DNA from 4 places in the Paenibacillus sp. FSL P4-0127 genome. Region 1 is predicted to be linked to each of the others. Evidence: predicted binding sites of a transcription regulator. Region 1 holds the regulator's gene; each other region holds the start of a gene.
What was found. Region 1 encodes Rex, which represses fermentation and respiration genes when NADH is low (regulators of the CRP and FNR family bind a similar motif). Its sites were predicted from a motif close to TTGTGAAATATTTCACAA; they were not measured.

Region 1 (3,779 bases):
GCCAAGCCTCCAAGCGCCTACCGGGCCAGCAGCCCTTCGAAGGCCTCTTGCGCCTCGCGCCGGATACGCTCCTCGTCGAGGGTGAGGCAAGCCCCGTGTTTGACCAACTGCTCGCCGTTAACCCACACATGCTCTACATCTTTGGAGCCGGCCGAATAGACGACATGGGAAACGTAATCCGTCTTCGGCAGGAAATGGGCCTGTTCCGTATTCAGCGCGATAAAATCCGCCTTCATGCCGGCCGCGAGTTTCCCCGTATTCGCCAAGAACACCGACTTCGCCCCGTATTCCGTGCCCATTTTGAGGGCTTCCAGCGCCGGAACGGCGGTAGGATCGCCGGAAACGCCTTTGTGGATCAACGCGGCGAGGCGGACCTCCTCGAGCATATCGAGGTTGTTGTTGCTGGCGGCGCCGTCCGTTCCAAGCGAAACGACCACGCCTTTGCCAAGCAGTGCCGGCACCCGCGCCACGCCGCTGGCCAGCTTCAGGTTGCTGCCGGGATTGTGCGACACCGCCACGTTATGGGCCGCCAAAATATCGATCTCCTCATCGGTCAAATGCACGGCGTGAGCAAGCAGCGACGGACGGGAGAACATCCCGAGGTTCAGCAAATGCTGAACGGGTCTGACCCCGTAATCGTTCACGTTTTGCTCCACTTCCGCCCGCGTCTCCGACATATGCGTATGCATCGGCAGATCCAGATCATTAGCCGCTTGCACGAATTTCTCGAAAAATTCCGGCGGACAGGTGTACGGCCCGTGCGGCGAAATCATCGCCGTGATTCGGCCGTCCGCCTGACCGTGCCAATTTTTCGCAAACGCGATCGCTTCGTTCAGCTTCTGCTGCTGCACGTCCGGCGGGCACAACCCGATGACGCCGCGCATCAGCACGGCGCGGATGCCCGACTGCTGAACCACTTTGGCCACTTCATCCATATGGTCGTACATGTCCAGGAACGTGGTCGTTCCGCCTTTCAGCATCTCCAGCACGGACAACGCCGTCCCAGCGTACACATCGCCGGCGGTGAACTTGGCTTCCATCGGCCACATTTTTTCCTGAAGCCAGGTCTGCAGCACCATGTCGTCGCCGTATCCGCGCAGCAGCGACATCGCCGCGTGGCCGTGCGTGTTGATCAGCCCCGGCATGAACAGCAGCCCTTTTCCGTCGAAGGTTTCCGCGTCTTCCGCCCCTTCAGGAAGCTGCTCGCCGATATAGGAAATCGTATCGCCCTCAACGAGCATATAGCCCTGTACAATGGAACGATCTTGTTCGAACACGACAAAGGTTCCGTTCTTGATTAACCATTTACGACTCATGGGCAGGTTGTTCCTTTCCGTTTCCATCATTCAAATAATAAGCCAGACTGAGCAAATCGGTCGTGAAATCGGCGGCATGGATGCGGACTTCCGGCGGCACCTTCAAAATCGTCGGAGCGAAGTTCAGAATGGCCCCGATTCCCGCCGCCACCAATTGATCCGCCACGCGCTGCGCTTCGTAATCCGGGACGGTAATGATCCCGATCCGGACATTTTTCTCCCGCACCGTTTCCGTCAGCTCTTCGATCGGCTGGATCGTGATGTTGTTGATTTGCGTGCCGATCTTGGCCGGAGAGGCGTCAAACACCGCCACGATTTTCATGTTGTCTTTCAAATAAGCGTTGTAATTCGAAAGCGCCTGCCCCAAATTACCGGCGCCGACCAGCGCAACGTTGATCTGCTGGTCCAGGTTGAGGATTTGCTGGATTTTCTCGATCAAATACGCGACATCGTAGCCGATGCCCTTTCGCCCGAAATCGCCGAAGTAGGCCAGATCCTTGCGGATCTGGGCCGGGTTGAGGTCCAGCTTCTGGCCGAGCTCCTGCGAGGACACCGTAGGCACTTCGCGCCGGCTCAGCTCGTTGAGGAACCGCAAATACACCGGCAGCCGGCGGACGACGGCATCGGAAATTTTTTCGGATTTCATACGTTTATCCCCCTATTCTGACGCGGACTTAGAGACGTTTTCGTCTCCCGGATTTAACCATTCCGATATGCGCGGAACCATCTGAGTGAGCGGCATATGCTCCATCTTCGGCCCGGGCAGTGAATATAAAAAGTATTTCCCGTAGTAAGACTCCAAGATGCGGGTATCGTAAACAACCACGATCCCCCGGTCCAGCGAGGAGCGGACGAGCCTGCCGAATCCCTGCTTGAAGCGGATGACCGCCTGGGGCACGGACAGTTTCATGAAAGGATTTTTCTTCTCCTTCTGCAGCCGTTCGCTTTTCGCTTCCACCAGCGGATGGTTGGGGGGCTGGAAGGGCAGGCGGACGATCGCCAGGCTCGTCAACGCTTCGCCCGGAATGTCCACGCCTTCCCAGAAGCTGCTCGTCCCCAGCAGCACGGACGCCGCCTGGCCCTGAAAGCGCCGGGTCAGCTTGCTGCGGCTGCCGCTGTCCATCCCCTGGCCGATGACCGTGATTCCTTGCGCCGACAATAGCTCCTTCAACGGCTCGTAAACCTGCCGCAGCATCCGGTAGGATGTGAACAGCACCAGCATGCGGCCTTGCGTCGCAACCGCGGTATCGGCGAGCGAACGCACCAGCGTGCTGACGAAATGGTCGTCGCCCACGCTCCCCTTTACGCTCGGAAAATCGCGCGGGATGACGAGCAGCGCCTGGCTGCGGTAATCAAACGGCGACGGCAGCATCGCCGTGTTCAGCCGTCCTTCCCCGGCCGCTTCCGTCAGTCCCAGCTGTTCGATCATATACTGGAACGACTTGTCGACCGACAGCGTCGCCGAGGTCATCACCACGCTTTTTTTTCTGTCGAAAAAGTATTCCTTCAATTGCGCGCTAACGTCGATCGGAACGGCATACATCTGCAGGGAGCGGCTGCGGAAATTCCCGTTCGCTTCCATCCAGTACACCGTCTCCTCGTTCTCCAGCTTCATGAAGAAACGCAGGGCCTCCCGCTCGTTGGCCAAATCCTTGAATAACCCGTTGATGTCGGTCAGGAGGCTTTCGGAACCGTAATCCTCCTGCTCTTCCCGGATTTGCGCCAGCATCCGGTCGCCTTTGCGGAGCACGTCCCCTAGCGAGACATAGATCTGGTTCTCCAGCGCCAGCAGCTTATCCCATTCTTTCGGTTTCTTTAGCGGAAGCAGGCGGTAAACGAATTGGCCCGGATCGCCGGGCGCGGCGTCGCTCCGTTCCGGCATCAGGGCAAACAGCAGCTCGCTGAGCTTGTCCCAGCTTTCCTTCACATCGATCAGCGTCGGGTACATTTCGTCGATGACCTGGCACCATTCGCCCGTTTTTTCGCCCCCTGCCGCCTGCAAAGCGATGCGGAGATTTGGCAGCTGGCCGGTCTTGCTGTCTTTAAACAGCCGGGTGAGCGTATGAATGACAGTAAAATACTTCATATGAATGCCCAGGTGTTTCCCCGCCACATCCTCCAAATGATGGGCCTCGTCGATGACCAGACGCTCGTATCCCGGCAGCAGCTGATGCCCGGCCTGGATATCGGTAAACAGCTTGGAGTGGTTCGTAATGACCACATCGGCGACCCCGGCTTCATGTTTGGCCCGATGGTAGAAGCATTTGCGGAACCATGGACAGGACCGCCCGAGACAGGAGTCCGACTCGCTGGCCACCGTTTCCCAGAAATCGCCGCCGCGATTGCCCAAATTGAGCTCTTCATCGTCGCCGTTGACCGTTTGCGTCAGCCACACTACCATTTGCGCCGCCGTCATCACCTCTTCTTTCGGCGTGGCAAAGTCTCTTCTATTTATTTTATGTT
Region 2 (3,779 bases), 210 kb from region 1:
GCCGAGAGCGATAATGCAGTCCGGCTGGAACTTCGCCATCATCTCCGTACCGCGTTCCACCGTCGTGGTCGAAGGATCCGGTTCAACGTCCGCGAACACTTCGATCGCCACCGGCGTTTGGCGTTGGCGGAGATAATGCTCGACTCTTTCCACGTAACCCAGCTTCACCATCATCGGGTCGGTGACGATCATGACGCGGGAGATGTCCGGCATTTTCGCCAAATATTGCGTCGAATTCTTCTCGAAATAAATTTTGCTCGGCACTTTAAACCACTGCATATTCACGGTACGACGGTTCACCCTTTTCACGTTGATCAGATTGACGGCCGTGACGTTCGACGAAGTCGAGTTGCGTCCGTAAGACCCGCAGCCCAGCGTCAGCGAAGGCAGGTTCGAGTTGTAAATGTCGCCGATGCCGCCTTGCGAGGAAGGCTGGTTCACCAAAATCCGGCAGGTCGGCATCCGGTCCGAGAACTTCTGGATAACTTCCTGGTTGTTCGAATGAATGACCGAAGAGTGGCCCATGCCGCCGAACTGCACGACTTCCAACGCGCGTTCGATGCCCTGCTCGGCGTTTTTCACTTTATAGCAAGCGAGCACCGGGCTAAGCTTCTCCGCAGAAAGCGGGAATTTCGGTCCGACGCCTTCGATTTCGGCGACGAGAATTTTCGTTCCGGCCGGCACGTCGATGCCGCACATTTCCGCGATCTTAGTGGCCGGTTGTCCAACAATCGCCGGGTTCACCGCGCATTTGTCGGCGATGATCGCGCCCGCCGTCAGTTTTGCCGCTTCATCTTTGTTCACGAAATAGCAGCCGTTCGCGATCATTTTCTTTTTCACCTGATCGAATATCGGTTCTTCAATGATGACCGCTTGCTCGGATGCGCAGATCATGCCGTTGTCGAAAGTTTTGGAAAGAATCAGATCGTTGACGGCCTGATCGAGATTCGCGCTCTTCTCAATGAAGCAAGGCACGTTGCCGGGGCCGACGCCAAGGGCCGGTTTGCCGCAGCTGTAAGCCGCTTTTACCATCGCGGAACCGCCGGTAGCGAGAATGCAGGCCACATCCGGATGGTTCATCAAAGCGTTCGTGCGGTCCATGGACGGATTTTCGATCCACTGGATGCAGTCGGCGGGCGCCCCGTGCTTCACTGCGGCCTCCAGCAATATTTTAGCGGCTTCCGCGCTGCAGTTCTGAGCGGACGGATGGAAGCCGAAGATGATCGGGTTGCGTGTTTTTATCGCAATCAGCGATTTGAAAATCGTGGTCGACGTCGGGTTCGTCACCGGAGTAATCCCCATGATGATGCCGACAGGCTCGGCGATTTTTTGGAAGCTGTCAAAATCGTTGTCCTCGATAACGCCTACCGTTTTGTCGTACTTGATGCTGTGGTAAATGTACTCCGTGGCGAACATGTTTTTAATGATTTTGTCCTCGTAGACCCCGCGCCCTGTTTCTTCCACCGCCATTTTCGCCAAATGCATGTGCTTGTCGAGCCCCGCCAGGGCCATCGCCTGCACGATTGCGTCGATCTGCTCCTGCGTCATGCTCATGAACGCTTCGGAAGCCTTTTTCGCTTTGTCGATCAAGGTTTGGATGTAAGCTTCCGGGGTGGGCTGGGCTTTTGTTGTCGCTTCATTCTTTACGGCCATTTCTCTCATCCTCCTAAGTTCTGTAAGGACCAACCTGCAGTGTAGATAGGCAAATCATAAGTTCGTGAAATTTTTCACTTGCAAGTTCATCCTTAAAAGATGTATTGCTTCTCTTTATGTTTTGATCATAGCATAGAAATTTGATTTTGTATAGTGAATTTTTTCACAAAGTTGAAAAAGTTCTGAAATTATTTCATTTAGCAAACAAATTTCGTGAATTTAGTCACAATGTTAGAATTTCGACACTTTTTCGGCCTTCCGAGCCCCCAAATTTTGCAATAATCGTTATATAATTAATTAAAAATTTCATAAAAATCAGGAATATAAAGGGGAAATCCATGATGAGTGAAATCGTAAACGCCACCCTGCCCCGCGGTAACACGAGCTGCTTCACAGAACAAAACTTCAACCGCCTTCTCGTTACAATGAAAGATAAAGCATATCCCGAGGGGACGCATTTGTTCTGGGAAGGTGATTTTTCCGATAAACTGTTTTACATCAAACGCGGACGCGTCAAACTGACCAAATCGACCGACGAGGGTAAAGAACTCATTCTGTATATGTACGGACGCGGCGATATGGTCGGCCAGGCCGATCCGTTCTTCAGCACCAAGCACAGCTTCACGGCCGAGGTGATTGAGGATTGCGAAATCGGCGTAATCGATCAGAAAGACCTTGAAATTATGATTTGCCAGCACTGCGATTTTGCGATCGACTTCATGAAATGGATGGGCATCCACCATCGCCTGACGCAGACGAAGTTCCGCGATTTGATGATGTACGGCAAGCCGGGGGCCCTTTGCTCGACGCTGATCCGCCTGAGCAACACGTATGGCGAGCAGCATGGGGACACGATTCTGATCAACAAAAAAATCACCCATACCGACTTGTCCAATATGATCGGGGCTACGCGCGAAAGCGTCAACCGGATGCTCAGCGACCTGCGCAAAAAGGATGCGCTCGAATACGAAAACGGCATGATCGTCATTAAGGATATGGTCATGCTGCAGGATATTTGCCACTGCGAGCTGTGCCCGAACGAAATTTGCCGGATCTGACATGCCGCTTGCGTCCGTCTATATGTGCCTGCCTTTCTTTGCGGAACTGCCCCGAAATGACCGGGACGGTTTTAAACCTATACGTTGGACGCGCGGGAGGGAATGGGTATGCCCCCATACCCATTCCCTCTTCAGTTCTATTTCGAGCCCCTACCCCTTTCCGGGGTATTTCCCAGCCCCAGCAACGGACCCATACGACTCTAGTTCGCTCTAAAGCAGCTCACCCGAGCCGCTTCGAGGGAAATTTCGTCATATGGGTCCGTTAGTCTTAGCGGCCTCTGTCCCGCCGGAAATTTGCTAAATATTTTGATAAATATAATGAAAAAAACGGCTCATCCCGAGCCGTTTTTATGCTGCCTTTCCATCTTCCGCTTGTTTCGCCTTTTTGCGCACCGGGGATATGAACCAATACGCCATGCCCACAAATACCCCGCCGCCGATAATATTGCCCAGCGTCACCGGAATCATATTGTGAAACCAGCCCGCGAGCGTAATCGTGTCGGGGTGGTTCGGCAAAAGCAGCGACAAACTGAGCAGCGTCATATTGGCCACGCTGTGCTCGTAGCCGCTGGCGATAAAGGCGTACAAACACCACCAAATCAGCACCAGCTTGGCGATATCTTCCTTGGAGCGGTTCGCCATCCATAAAGCGAGGCAAACGAGCCAGTTACACAAAATGCCGCGAAAAAACAGTTCAGTGACCGGAGCGCCCATCTTCTTCGCGGCAGAGGCAAAAATAAGATGCTCCGGCGCCGCCGTTTTGAACAGCCCGCTGCCGACGATCAGCAAACAAAGCACAACCGCCCCCGCCAGGTTGCCGAGAAACACGATCGTCCAGTTTTTCGCCGTATCGCCTACCGTTGTTCGCCTCGCCAGCGTGCTCGCCGTAAAAAACATATTGTTCCCGGTAAACAGCTCCGAACCGGCAAAAACGACCAGCGTCAGGGCGAGCCCAAAGGACATCCCCATCAGCATCGTCTGGTACGGCGATTTCGCCGCCGCCAGCGGCGCGCCGATGCTGAAAATGAGAATGATGCCGAGCCCTACATAAGCGCCGGCAAGCATGGC
Region 3 (3,779 bases), 2.2 Mb from region 1:
TGTCTGAATATGTGGAAAAATAAACAAACATTTCGAGGAGGAAACCATCATGAAAGTAGCAGTTATCGGATGTACGCACGCAGGCACGGCCGCTATCGTCAATATCGCTAAACTATACCCGGAAGCAAACATCACCGTCTACGAACGGAACGACAATATTTCGTTCCTGTCGTGCGGGATCGCATTGTACGTCGGCGGTATGGTGAAGGACCCTCAAGGATTGTTTTACTCCTCGCCGGAGCAGCTGGCGGAGCTGGGGGTCCACACGAAAATGCGCCATGAGGTGGTGGCGGTCGATACGGACGCCAAAACTCTGCAGGCCCGCAATTTGGTCACCGGCGAAGAGTTCGAGGACACGTTCGACAAGCTGGTCGTGACGACCGGATCGTGGCCGATCGTGCCGAAATTCGCGGGCATTGAGCTGGAAAACATTGTGCTTTCGAAAAACTTCAACCATTCCAATACGATTATCGAAAAGGCCAAACAGGCGCAAAATATCGTCGTCGTAGGCGCCGGTTATATCGGCGTGGAGCTTGTGGAAGCTTTTCAATTGAACGGCAAGCAGGTCACTTTGATCGACGCGGAGGAGCGGATTTTGAGCAAATACCTGGATCCGGAGTACACGGACAAAATCGAGCAATCGCTTAGCGAACACGGTATTCGGCTGGCGCTCGGACAGAAGGTAACCCGCTTTGAGGGCGAGGCAGGCAAGGTAACCCGCGTCGTGACCGATCAGGGTAAATACGACGCCGACATGGTGATCATGTGCATTGGCTTCCGTCCGAATACCGGGCTGCTTGAAGGCCAAGTAGATATGCTCGACAATGGGGCGATCATCGTCGACGAATATATGCGCACCAGCAAGCCGGACGTTTATGCGGCTGGCGACAGCTGCGCGGTGTTTTACAACCCGACCGGCAAACACGCCTACATTCCGCTGGCCACGAACGCGGTCCGCATGGGGACGCTGGTCGCCCGCAATCTGGCGGCGCCAACCGTAAAATACCTTGGCACCCAGGGAACCTCGGGCATCAAGATTTACGAGGACAACATCGCGGCAACCGGTTTGACGGAAGCGGCCGCCAAGGATGCGGGGCTTGAGGCTGAGGCGGTGCTTATTAACGACAATTACCGGCCTGAATTCATGCCGACCCATGAACAGGTTACGCTAAAGGTCGTTTTCGAACCGAACACGCGGCGCATCCTGGGCGCGCAAATTATGTCGAAAGCGGATCTGACCCAGTCGATCAACACGATGTCGGTATGCATTCAAAACGGCATGAAGATGGAGGAACTGGCTTTTGTCGACTTCTTCTTCCAGCCGCATTACAACAAGCCGTGGAACTTCCTGAACAGCGCCGGCCTTGGCGTGCTGCCGGAGGTGCCAAGCAAGGAGTCTGTGCACGCTTGACGGGGGCAGAAGAAAGCGAGCCATTAATTTAATCTTCGCCGTTTTCGCCGTTATCGCGAAGCGGCCATAATCGGCCGACGGAAGAAGCCTAGCGGGATCAACCCCCGGAGCTTCGGATGCCGGCCTTTTTTTGCCATTGGCGGGAAGAAGGGGAGAGGGACACCGGTAACGGGAGGAATGCTGGCGGATTAAATGTGAATTTTTTCACCATCCGTGATTTATGTTATTTATTTGGAGGAAGCGGGGACGCTACAATAGACTCGGGCAGTAAAGTGAGACGAATAGAAGGAGACTTGATCATGGCTTACCATAAACCCGCGCAGATTGCCGAAGTGACCGTGGAGAACGGGATAAAAAAGGCGCATAATCCGCTGTTGACCGTGCTGATCCTCGGGTTTCTCGGCGGAGCGTTTATCGCTCTCGGTTTTCTGCTGGATATCCGCGTCATCGCCAGCGCCCCGGAGGAGTGGGGGAGCTTTGCCACATTCATCGGCGCGGCGGTGTTCCCGATCGGCCTTATACTCGTGCTTTTGGCTGGCGGAGAGTTGCTGACGGGGAATATGATGGCCGTTCCCCTGGCCCGGATGGCGGGGCGGATATCGACCGGCGAAGTGTGCAAAAACCTGGTGCTGATCACATTAAGCAACTTTGTCGGAGCGCTGTTTGTCGCTTATTTTTTCGGCCATGTCGTCGGATTGACGGCAAGCGGGCCGTATTTGGATAAACTGGTCGATATGGCGGGGCATAAGCTGGACGACAGCTTCCTGCCGGCGTTTGTTTCCGGGATCGGCTGCAACTGGCTGGTGGCCCTGGCCGTCTGGCTGTCTTACGGGGCCGATAATATGAGCGGCAAAATCCTCGGCATCTGGTTCCCGACGATGGCGTTTGTCGCCATCGGCTTTCAGCACGTCGTGGCCAATATGTTTCTGATTCCGGCGGCGATTTTCGAAGGGTATTACTCCTGGAGCGAATATCTCGGCAATTTCGTCCCGGTTTGGCTCGGCAATTTGACCGGCGGCGGGCTGTTCGTGGCCGGGGCGTATTGGACGGCTTATTTGAAGGATAGGGGAACGAAAGCCGATTCCGGCGCAGGCCAGGGGGCAGGGGCTTCCGTATCCGCTAAGACGGGCAGCAGAACGGCTTAGGATGTAACGGCTTAGGGCGTAAGGGCTTAAGGCGTGAGATTTAGGGTGTAAGATTTAAGGTGTACTCGGAGTAGCTCTATCATTGGCTTGATCCGTATTGGCCGGCATGATCCGTGACGGCATGACAGGCCGCTTCTCATTAAGGGTTTGGTGAGGGGCGGCCTTTTTTGTGTAATTTCATTGGGATAATCCAATTGATTTCGCATAAGTCGCGTTATTTGCTCCAAAAACGTTGATTTCAAATTGTAACGGTTGCCATGGAGCTTATTTCACTGAAATCCGGCGGACGATAGTTTCGATTCGAAAACCTGAGCTTTTCCGGGAAATCTCAAAAATATTAGAAATACAAGTCGTCTTGTACATGAGGTAATGTAACGCTAGCGCATTTTAAGCTCTGGTGAATCTGATCTATTGGAAATATCCAATCAAGGTGTTGCGGCAGTAGACAAAAGCAAAAGCTTTTTTCTACAATAGCTAAGACAGGAGGGGATAGACATGATCCACGAAGAGAACGGGGCGTTTCCGGCGGTGTGCCCGCTGGATTGTCCCGATACTTGCGGCTTGCTGCTTCACAAAGAAAACGGAAAAATCGTGAAGGTGACGGGTAATCCCGATCATCCGGTGACCCAGGGGGCGATTTGCAACAAAGTCCGCAATATGGCGGAGCGGGTCTACCATCCGGAACGGGTGCTCTATCCGCTCAAGCGGGTCGGGGCCAAAGGCGAAGGGAAATTCGCGCGGATTACCTGGGACGAGGCGGTGGCGGAAATCTCCGGGCGATACAAGGAGCTTATCCGCGAGCATGGGCCGGAATCGATTATGCCGTACAGCTTTTACGGCAATATGGGGATTCTCAGCGTCGACGGGATGGACCGGCGCTTCTTCCACCGGCTGGGTACGACGCAGCTGCAGCAGGGGATTTGCAATTCCGCGGGGAACGCGGGCTGGAAATATACGATGGGCTTCGGCGGCGGGACCAGCCCGGAGGAAACGGTAAACGCGAAGCTGATCATTGTTTGGGGCGGCAATCTCGTCAGCACGAACATGCACCAGGTCGCTTTGATCGAAAAAGCCCGCAAGCAAGGGGCGCAGCTGGTCGTGATCGACGTGCACCGCAACCGCACCGGGCAGCGGGCCGACTGGTTTATTCCGCTGTATCCGGGAACGGACAGCGCCTTGGCGCTTGGAATCATGCACGTGCTGTTCGAGCGCGGGCTCGTGAA
Region 4 (3,779 bases), 2.1 Mb from region 1:
TCGAGCGCCGGGTGGCCGCCGAGCTGCGCGATTTGCTGGGCATCGCCGCCAGCCCGCTGTTTTGCGAGCTCGCCGCTTTGCCGGAGTCGATGCCCCAATATCCGGTCGGGCATGTCGAGCGGCTTGAGGCGCTGCGCGGGGCATTGTGCCGGGCGAAGCCGGGGCTGCTGCTGTGCGGCGCGGGATATGCCGGCGTAGGCATTCCCGACTGCATCCGGCAGGGCAAGGAAGCCGCTGAAAGCATGGCGGCTTATTTGAGGGATGGACGGTGAGGCAAATGATTCAAGACAGGGACTACAACGTAAATCCGTTTATCGTCATCTGGGAGGTGACGCGGGCTTGCGCGTTAAAATGCCTGCACTGCCGGGCGGAAGCCCAGTATCATCCCGATCCGCGCCAGCTTAGCCTCGAGGAAGGGAAGAAGCTGATCGGCGATATCGCGGAAATGGATAAACCGCTGTTCGTGTTTACCGGCGGCGATCCGCTGATGCGCCCCGATTTGTTCGAGCTGGCCCGGTACGCGATTCAGGACAAAGGGCTGCCGGTCTCGATGACGCCAAGCGCCACGCCGCGGGTCACATTTTCCGCCGTGCGTAAGGCCAAGGAGGTCGGCTTGTCCCGCTGGGCATTTAGCCTTGACGGTTCGACGGCCGCAATCCATGATCATTTTCGCGGAACACCGGGTTCCTATGAAATGACGATGAAAGGGATCGGTTTTTTGCAACAGCTCGATATTCCGATCCAGATCAACACGACGGTCTCCCGCTACAACCTGGACGACCTGCCGCGGATCGCCGAAGCGGTAAAGGAGATGGGGGCCGTGCTTTGGAGCGTGTTTTTCCTCGTGCCGACGGGCCGGGGGATGGTGAGGGACATGATTACGCCCGAGGAGCATGAACGGGTGATGGAATGGCTGGCCAAGATGCAGCGGGCGATGCCTTACGGCATCAAAGCGACGGAGGCGCCGCACTATCGCCGTGTGTTTTTACAGCAGCAAAAGCGCGGAGGCGGTGCCGGCGAAGAGGCCGGGGCGGTGAAGCGCAAAGATGTGCTCGGCCGTTCGCCCAAGGGCGTTAACGACGGGGACGGCTTCGTGTTTATCAGCCATACCGGCGAGGTGTACCCGAGCGGATTTTTGCCGGTAAGCTGCGGCAACGTCAGGGATTCTTCGCTATCCGACATATACCGGAACTCGCCCGTCATGCGGCAGCTCCGCGACAAGACATTGCTGAAAGGCAAATGCGGCGCCTGCGAGTACAAGCAGCTTTGCGGCGGTTCCCGGGCCAGGGCGTACGCCGTGACCGGCGATTATCTGGAAAGCGATCCGTACTGTGCTTATGTACCGCGGGGGTATGAGCGGAAGTAGCTTCCGGTCGTGGAGCTTGAGGAGCTCGAGGAACTCAAGGAAACGGATTTTTCGCGAATATTCAGACTGTTGAGAAAGTCCATTTTTAAAATTTGAACACAAAATTCGGGCTCAAGTCCAAAATCAGTGCTTGATAAAATAAATGATGACGTAGATGTGGGGGCTCTCCAGACCATTTTGCACGATTATCCCTATGGTTCAGGAAGTCAGGTCACCTGCTCAAACGGGATAATCGTGCAAAGCCTCCGGATAGCTAGTCTCGCTCCAGGCCACGGTCTGTTGCCGGCAGATCGTTTTAAATCGATTTTTCTTTGCGAAGGCGAGAGTCACCACACAAAATTTTAAATTATGGAAAAGTCTAAAGACTTTCTCAACAGTCTGGAATATTGCGGCTGCTCGGCCGAACCGTTGCGGCAGCTATGCAAAAAGAGAGGATACAGGGGCCGGCATCACCGGTTCCCGTATCCTCCTTCGCTTTAACGGCCGTACATTCCCGGGTCAAGAAACCCGCTTGCCGCTTGCCTCTAGCCTTTGATTTCCGGGGGTTCACTTGCTTTTTCGTTCGAAGGTTACTTTCCAGTGCTCCTCCGCCACCTGCTCGCATTGATTGCGGTACCCTCTAAGTTCCATCAGCTTCAGCAGCGGAACGGGCTTGAGCGTGGCGTGCAGGACGAAAATCTCGCCTCCCTTCAACTGCTTAACGGTGCTCATAATGATTCCTAACGGCTCCGCTCCCTGGCGCAGCTGCGGGCGTACATCAAGCTCGACAACCCGGTTCTCCATGATTCGTCCACCTCCAAACTTTAATTTTTGCCGATTTTCACCCGGAATGTGTCCGGCCCTTCTTCAAGATACTCCCAAGTGAACCGTCCGGGATGCATCGCCTCAAATTGATAACGCAGCGGCACCGGGTCATGATCGTTGATCAGCAGCATGGCTTCTCCCGGATGCAGGGCTTCGTAAGCGTCAAAAATAGTTTTATGCTTAAGCTGCGGCGGATACTCGGTGGCGTTTACGGTTGCTTTAATCGGATTCATTTTGAAGTCCTCCCTAATTGATTAGTTAAAATTTAAAATCTTATCGTTCGCCCTCATTATATCAACGGCTTCGGAATGGATTGTGATATCAGTCACAAGATAAAAAACGGCACGATATTCGCTCTTTTTTCTGTTGGGAAGCTGTCATGATTACAGTGACCGGCGTCACTGGAGCGATTTCCTCCGGCGGATATAATGATCCGTAATTTGCCCCATCCATTTGAAAAATAAGGAGAGGACGCCGTCATGCGCTTGAAGCATTATATCCCCAATCAGCATGGAGCCTGGGCGATGTTGGTCCTTCCGTTCCTGTTCGGCATGGCCGCCTCGACCCCCGGGTGGATCCATGCCCTGCTGTTTGCTTGCTGGCTGCTGATCTACTTGCTGATGTTTCCTTTGCTGCAGTGGGTCCGCACGGGCAAAGGCGATCGCTACCGCAAACCGGCCTTGCTGTATGGAACGCTTCTCGTCCCTGCCGGAACGGCGCTCGCCTTGCTTCGCCCCGACATCATCTTGATGGCCCTGCTGTTCCTGCCTCTGTTTGCCGTCAACGTCTACTACGCCAGGCAAAAACGCGAACGCGCCCTGGTTAACGACATCGCCGCCATCGTGCAGTTCAGCATCATGGTGTTTGTTTCTTTCAGGTTGGGCGGAGGTACGGACTACGGGGCAGCCGTGGAGCTGTTTTTGATCAGCATCGGCTATTTCGCGGGCACGGCTTTTTACGTCAAAACGATCATCCGCGAGCGGAACAACCCCCGGTTCTATTTCTATTCCGTGAGCTATCACCTGATATTGTCGCTGCTCGCCGCTTGGCTGTTCCCCCTTTCGCTATTGCTGCCGGCTTTGCTGCTGCTGGCCAGGGCCGCATGGTGTCCGCGCATACGGATCACGGCAAAGCAAACCGGAATCATGGAAATTGTCTATTCCGTGATCGTGCTTGCGGCCGTATGGATGACTTATGCCTGAACGTGTATAATGGAAACAGAGTAGTACAGATTCGGGCAAGGGGGTATAACAGTTGGAGGGGCAGGAAGAAAGCGTCACAAAACACGAGCAGCTGCTTCAACATATCGAACAACTTAAGATCGGTACGAAAATTTCCGTGCGCAAGCTGGCCAAAGCGATGGGCGTGAGCGAGGGAACGGCTTACCGCGCGGTCAAAGAGGCGGAAAACCTCGGCATCGTCATCACCAAGGAGCGGATCGGCACCGTTCGCGTGGAGAAGAAGCCGCGGAACATCTCCGATCAGCTTACGTTCGGCGATGTGGTCGACATTGTGGAGGGACATGTGCTTGGCGGCGGCGAAGGGCTGGACAAAACGCTGCACAAATACGTCATCGGCGCGATGAAAATCGATGCCATGGCGCGGTATA

Region 2: the regulator Rex is predicted to act here: its motif matches at 1,805-1,822, upstream of adhE (bifunctional acetaldehyde-CoA/alcohol dehydrogenase).
Region 3: the regulator Rex is predicted to act here: its motif matches at 1,604-1,621, upstream of NYE74_RS06350 (formate/nitrite transporter family protein).
Region 4: the regulator Rex is predicted to act here: its motif matches at 2,484-2,501, upstream of NYE74_RS25895 (DUF2249 domain-containing protein).

What each region holds. Positions count from the first base shown of each region.
Region 1 covers NZ_JBBOWY010000001.1:3,647,121-3,650,899, reverse strand. Annotated here, with positions in the region: gene NYE74_RS16450 (amidohydrolase) at 18-1,316, opposite strand; gene NYE74_RS16445 (redox-sensing transcriptional repressor Rex) at 1,306-1,962, opposite strand; gene dinG (ATP-dependent DNA helicase DinG) at 1,975-3,779, opposite strand, start outside.
Region 2 covers NZ_JBBOWY010000001.1:3,438,795-3,442,573, reverse strand. Annotated here, with positions in the region: gene adhE (bifunctional acetaldehyde-CoA/alcohol dehydrogenase) at 1-1,653, opposite strand, end outside; gene NYE74_RS15420 (Crp/Fnr family transcriptional regulator) at 1,995-2,711, shown strand; gene NYE74_RS15415 (formate/nitrite transporter family protein) at 3,060-3,779, opposite strand, start outside.
Region 3 covers NZ_JBBOWY010000001.1:1,438,633-1,442,411, forward strand. Annotated here, with positions in the region: gene NYE74_RS06345 (FAD-dependent oxidoreductase) at 50-1,411, shown strand; gene NYE74_RS06350 (formate/nitrite transporter family protein) at 1,711-2,556, shown strand; gene NYE74_RS06355 (molybdopterin-containing oxidoreductase family protein) at 3,052-3,779, shown strand, end outside.
Region 4 covers NZ_JBBOWY010000001.1:5,763,167-5,766,945, reverse strand. Annotated here, with positions in the region: gene hemG (protoporphyrinogen oxidase) at 1-272, shown strand, start outside; gene NYE74_RS25905 (TIGR04053 family radical SAM/SPASM domain-containing protein) at 278-1,366, shown strand; gene NYE74_RS25900 (DUF2249 domain-containing protein) at 1,913-2,149, opposite strand; gene NYE74_RS25895 (DUF2249 domain-containing protein) at 2,170-2,403, opposite strand; gene NYE74_RS25890 (YwiC-like family protein) at 2,650-3,372, shown strand; gene NYE74_RS25885 (DRTGG domain-containing protein) at 3,425-3,779, shown strand, end outside.